2 regions of the Morganella sp. GD04133 genome follow, and region 1 is predicted to be linked to the other one. Evidence: predicted binding sites of a transcription regulator. Region 1 holds the regulator's gene; the other holds the start of a gene.
What was found. Region 1 encodes sigma-54, which starts transcription at its own class of promoters, with help from an activator protein. Its sites were predicted from a motif close to GTTGGCACANNTTTCGCTNT; they were not measured.

Region 2: a site for sigma-54 is predicted at 1,191-1,210, ahead of glnA (glutamate--ammonia ligase). Genes of this name have one in related genera too.

What each region holds. Positions count from the first base shown of each region.
Region 1 covers NZ_JAODZS010000010.1:2,520-5,773, forward strand. The annotation lists gene ptsN (PTS IIA-like nitrogen regulatory protein PtsN) at 1-29, opposite strand, end outside; gene hpf (ribosome hibernation promoting factor) at 149-436, opposite strand; gene rpoN (RNA polymerase factor sigma-54) at 460-1,896, opposite strand; gene lptB (LPS export ABC transporter ATP-binding protein) at 1,921-2,646, opposite strand; gene lptA (lipopolysaccharide ABC transporter substrate-binding protein LptA) at 2,653-3,189, opposite strand; gene lptC (LPS export ABC transporter periplasmic protein LptC) at 3,170-3,254, opposite strand, start outside.
Region 2 covers NZ_JAODZS010000024.1:73,420-76,673, forward strand. The annotation lists gene typA (ribosome-dependent GTPase TypA) at 1-741, opposite strand, end outside; gene glnA (glutamate--ammonia ligase) at 1,303-2,712, shown strand; gene glnL (nitrogen regulation protein NR(II)) at 2,867-3,254, shown strand, end outside.

The DNA.
Region 1 (3,254 bases):
CTCAGGGACAAATTTGCTTCGTTATTCATTTCATTGTTCACTTAGGATCAGAATCCCGGCAACCACCATGGTAACCGGGATCAGAGCACTGCTTTTTCCTGAGAAAATTCAGACTGTTAATTCAGTCATGCACCCGGGTGCAGAAAGTTTACCGGTTTCTCAGTTTTTCTTTGTGTTTGGACAGCTGGCGGCCGAGTCTTTCTGCCATCTCATCAATTGCCGCGTACATATCCTCTTTTTCCGCTGAGGCGTGAAGATCCGCACCGTTTACCTGAGCCGTTGCCTCCGCGATTTTACTGACTTTCTCAACCTTAAGGATCACCTGAACGCTGTTGATTTTATCGAAATACTGCTCCAGTTTTTTACACTTGGCTGTCACAGTCTCACGTAAAGCATCTGTAATTTCAACGTTGTGGCCGGTAATTTGTAATTCCATAGTGTCTTCCTTCTCAATGTGTATCAAATCAGCTGTTTACGCTGATTTGAGGGCGGGATGGATAACGACTCGCGATATTTTGCGACAGTTCGTCTGGCGACCTGAATACCCTGTTCGGCAAGCATGTCGGTCAGTTTGCTGTCGCTGAGCGGTTTCGCCGGATTCTCGGCGGCAACCAGTTTTTTCACCAGTGCACGGATGGCGGTGGAGGACGCCTCGCCCCCGCTGTCAGTGCTGACGTGGCTGGAGAAAAAGTACTTCAGTTCAAAGATCCCCCGCGGACTGTGCAGGAATTTCTGCGTTGTTACCCGGGAAATCGTGGATTCATGCATCTCAACCCGCAGTGCGATATCCGCCAGCACCATGGGCTTCATATATTCTTCGCCCTGTTCAAAGAACGCCTGCTGCTCTTCCACAATACAGGTCGCGACTTTGAGCAGCGTATCGTTCCGGCTTTCCAGACTTTTAATGAGCCACTTTGCTTCCTGCAAATTATTACGGATAAACTGACTGTCGCTCTCACTGCGGGCCCGCGAACCCATTGCGGCATAGTGATTATTGACCCGCAGACGGGGAATGCTGTCGGAATTGAGTTCCACTGCCCAGCGTTCGCCGTGTTTTCTCACAAGGACGTCAGGAATAACATACTCTGATTCTCCGGTGTTGACTACCAGGCCCGGACGCGGTTCCAGCGACTGAATCAGATCAATGGCGGATTTCAGTGCCTCTTCTTTCAGTTTGGTCACCCGGCCCAGGGTGCGGAAATCCCGGTTCCCCAACAATGCCAGATGCTGATCCGTAATAGCAAGGGCTTCTTTCAGGCTCGGGGTCTCCGGCGGCAGAATTTTCAGCTGCACCATCAGACACTCCCGCAGGTCACGGGCGCCCACACCCACCGGATCAAAACGCTGAATACGCTTGAGTACTGCTTCGACATCTTCGGTGGTGACGTCATCGTCACCGATACTCAGGCGGATATCATCGACAGAGACGGTCAGATAGCCGGTTTCATCAATCGCATCAATGATTGAGAAGGCAATCGCGGCATCGGTTTCGGTAAAGGGGGTCAGGCGGGCCTGCCAGATCAGATAATCCTGTAAGGTTTCGGTGGTTTCGCCCTGATAGAGCGGCAGTTCATCGTCGCCGTAATCATTGCCGGTGCCGGACGGCGTACCGGCGGTGTAGATTTCTTCCCACTGCGCATCCAGCGGCAGATCATCCGGCATGGCGGTCTGCTCGAGTGCTTCGGCGCTGTCCAGTTCTTTTTGTGTTTCAGATTCAGCAGGCGTGTCAATTTCCTGATGGTTATCATCAAGTTCCAGCAACGGATTAGATTCCAGCGCCTCGCGGATCTCCTGCTGGAGTTCAAGCGTGGAAAGCTGCAACAAACGGATAGCCTGCTGAAGTTGTGGCGTCATCGCCAGTTGCTGGCTGAGTTTAAGCTGCAGACTCTGCTTCATTACGGACACGGGCTCCTTACGGCATTACAGGCGGAAACCTTCGCCTAAATAAACACGTTTAACCTGCTCATTATTCAGAATGGATTCCGGGCTGCCGTGGGCAATCATATGGCCCTGGCTGACAATGTAAGCCCGTTCACAGACATCCAGCGTTTCGCGGACGTTGTGGTCGGTGATCAGGACGCCGAGCCCGTAATCACGGAGGTGCTGAATAATCTTTTTAATATCAATAACGGAAATCGGGTCAACACCGGCAAACGGTTCATCCAGCAGGATGAATTTCGGGTTGGCGGCCAGCGCGCGGGCAATTTCCACACGGCGGCGTTCACCCCCGGAGAGTGACTGGCCCAGGTTATCGCGCAGATGACTGATATGGAACTCTTCCATCAACTCTTCCGCCCTGTCCCGGCGTTCATCATTGTTCAGATCTTTGCGGATTTCAAGCACCGCCATCAGGTTCTGCCATACCGTCAGACGACGGAAAATAGAGGCTTCCTGCGGCAGATAGCCAATCCCTTTGCGGGCACGTTCGTGCAGCGGCAGCAGGGAAATATCTTCATCATCGATGCTTATTGCACCGGCATCACGGGGAACAATACCCACGACCATATAGAAGGTCGTGGTTTTCCCGGCACCGTTCGGGCCGAGCAGTCCGACGATTTCGCCGGAACTGACTTCAAGCGTCACATCTTCGACGACTTTGCGCCCTTTGTAGGCTTTGGCTAATTTGCTTGCAATTAATTTTGCCATAAATCGTTACTTACCTTTCTGGCCGGTTGCCGCCGGGCCTTTTTCCTGAATCTGTGACGGCAGCAGTACGGTAGTCACCTGTTTGCCTTTGTCACTGAATGCCTGCATTTGTTGTGTCGGCACCACATAGGTAATCTTGTCACCGGTGATATTGCTGTCCAGCTGTTCCAGATAGGCATTACCGGTCAGCGTGACCAGCTCATTGGCCATTTCGTAACGCAGTTTGCTGCCGCGTCCTTTGATTGGCTTGCCGTTATCCTGCATCTGGTAGAAGGTCACCGGATTACCGAATGCTTCGATCACCATTTTGTTGGAATCGCCGCCCGGACGGGTGACCACCACTTTGTCAGCGCGGACATCAATCGTTCCCTGTTTTACCACAACATTATCCGTAAATGTGGTGATATTTTTTTCTAAATCAAGGGCTTGTTTTAATGATGTTACCGTCACCGGCTGCTGTGTATCTTCTTTTAACGCCAAAGCAGGGACACTGACGGCCAGAATTGCTGTTGCAATCAGAGTATTAAGGATGTTTGCTTTCATTTGGGATCTCATAGTAAGTCTGTACATCTTTGATCAGTTCCGCATTACGACTGCGTAAATTACCC
Region 2 (3,254 bases), on a different contig from region 1:
GGTTTTACCTTCCGCATCGATAACAGTGACCTGCTGGTTTGGTTTGACTTTACCGCGCTTGATGCGGCCAATCCCGATAACACCTAAATAGTTGTTGTAATCGAGCTGGGAGATCTGCATCTGGAACGGACCGTCGAGGTCAACCTGAGGCGGCTCAACATACTTAACGATAGCTTCGTACAGCGGGGTCATGTCATCCGCCATATCGTTATAATCGGTGCCCGCGATACCATTCAGCGCAGATGCGTAAATGATCGGGAAGTCGAGCTGCTCGTCAGTTGCGCCGAGGTTGTCGAACAGGTCAAATACCTGGTCGATAACCCAGTCAGGACGTGCGCCCGGACGGTCAATTTTGTTGATAACGACGATAGGTTTCAGGCCGTTTGCGAACGCTTTCTGCGTTACAAAGCGGGTCTGCGGCATCGGACCGTCCATCGCATCCACCAGCAGCAGCACGCTGTCAACCATGGACATCACACGTTCTACTTCACCACCGAAATCGGCGTGCCCCGGGGTGTCAACGATGTTGATGTGATAGTCGTTCCACGTAATCGCGGTATTTTTGGCAAGAATAGTAATGCCGCGCTCTCTTTCCAGATCGCCGGAGTCCATTACACGCTCTTCCGGTTTTGAACGCTCATCAAACGTACCGGACTGCTGTAATAATTTATCGACCAGCGTGGTCTTGCCATGGTCAACGTGAGCGATGATGGCAATATTTCTTAATTTCTCGATAGACAAAGACTTGTACCGTTTTCGTTAATGGATGGGAATTACGTCACAGATAGCATTCTTTTCAACAACGCCCATCTATGGTGTAGATGTTTGGTGGTATTTTACACGTTCTCTGAGGCAAGTGAAAGAAGTGTGATACATCTCACTTAAAAAATAAATGATTATAAAACATAGAGATAAAATTCATCCTGCCATTTTTTTACAAAATCAGCGGCGCATACCACGCTCAGCGACGAATTCAGAGGGGCATATCATAAACCTATTCAGGATAAAAGAGATACTTTTTTTGCGTTTGTGATCGGTAAAGAAGCGCACTGATCTAATTGCACCATAACAGTGCATCCCGGATCGGCAAGTCAACGCAGGAATGCACCAATATGGTGCAATTTACCCCATTTCCGCTATCCTTATTTAAGTAACCCGTTGCTGCAACGCGGTTTACCCCTTTTAAAAAAGTTGGCACGCTTTTCGCTTTATATCTGTCAAGCAATGTGAGAACCGCAATCAGTGTCCCTCCGGGTGACCACCAGAGGATTGACGGAACATCCCAAACCAGGAGATCTGAATATGTCTGTTGAACATGTATTGACCATGATGGAAGAGTACAACGTTAAATTCGTGGACTTACGCTTTACCGATACCAAAGGCAAGGAACAGCATGTGTCGATCCCTGCTCATCAGGTAGATGAAGATTTCTTCGAAGACGGAAAAATGTTTGACGGTTCCTCAATGGCCGGCTGGAAAGGCATCAACGAATCTGACATGGTACTGATGCCGATTGCGGAATCCGCCCTGATCGACCCGTTCTTTGACGTTCCGACACTGGTTCTGCGCTGTGATGTGTTAGAACCGAACACCATGCAGGGTTATGACCGTGACCCGCGCTCTATCGCCAAACGTGCCGAAGATTTTCTGCGCACCTGCGGTATTGCGGATACCGTCCTGTTCGGGCCTGAACCTGAGTTTTTCCTGTTTGATGACATCCGTTTCGGTGCGGATATCTCCGGTGCTTACTATCATATCAATGATATTGAAGCCGCCTGGAACACCGGTACCGCCTATCCGGAAGGCAACAAAGGCCACCGTCCGCGTGTGAAAGGCGGTTACTTCCCGCTGCCGCCGGTCGATTCCTCACAGGATCTGCGTTCTGAAATGTGTCTGGTTATGGAAGAGATGGGGCTGGTCGTTGAAGCGCATCACCACGAAGTCGGTACTGCCGGCCAGAACGAAATCGCTACCCGCTTCAATACCATGACGCTGAAAGCGGACGAAACCCAGATGTACAAATATGTGGTGCAGAATGTGGCGCACCGCTACGGCAAAACCGCAACCTTTATGCCAAAACCGCTGGTCGGCGATAACGGCTCCGGTATGCACTGCCATATGTCTCTGTCAAAAGACGGCGTTAACCTGTTCTCCGGGGATAAATATGCCGGTCTGTCAGAAATGGCGCTCTATTACATCGGCGGGATCATCAAACACGCCCGTGCCCTGAATGCCTTTACCAACCCGACCACCAACTCTTACAAACGTCTGGTGCCGGGCTACGAAGCACCGGTGATGCTGGCTTACTCCGCACGCAACCGTTCGGCCTCAATCCGTATTCCGATTGTGTCCAGCGCGAAAGCCCGCCGTATTGAAGTCCGCTTCCCGGACCCGGCAGCTAACCCGTATCTGGCCTTTGCCGCACAGTTAATGGCCGGTCTCGACGGCATCATCAATAAAATTCATCCCGGCGATGCCATGGATAAAAACCTGTATGACCTGCCGCCGGAAGAAGCGAAAGAAATCCCGACAGTCGCACCGTCTCTGGGTGATGCACTGGATGCACTCGCGGCTGACCACGAATTCTTAACCCGTGGCGGTGTCTTTACCGAAGATGCGATTAACACCTATATCGACCTGCTGCGCGCCGATGTTCAGCGCCTGAATATGACGCCGCATCCGGTTGAGTTTGATATGTATTACAGCGTGTGATTCTGATGGTGCCGCTGCCCGGCAGCACTCAGAGTGACAGGCTCCGGTTTATTTTGTTGCCGTGAAGCACTTGACCCGCCATTGGGCGGGTCCTTTTCTCCTGCGGGGTAAATACGCTACAATGCACCAAATTGGTGCAAAAAGGTGGATGACAATGAACCCGGATAACAAACCGCAGGCAGATCAGCTCCTTGATTCACTGATTAACAGTGTCCTGCTGCTGGATAACGATTTAATTATTCGCTACGCCAACCAGTCTGCTATGCAGTTGTTTGCCCAGAGTGCCCGTAAACTCACCGGCACACCGCTCCCTATTTTATACAGTTACCTTTCCCTCGATACCGCCACATTACAGGCCACACTGGCAGAAGGTCACAGCTTTACTGACAACGATGTAACTCTGGTGGTGAATAACCAGATGCACGCGCTTTCGCTGAGTGCCCAGCCGGTATCCGGCGATTTTATTCTGCTGGAACTGACACCGCTCGACAGTCACCGGCGCATTACCCAGGAACAGTTACAGCAGGCACAGCAGGCGGCTG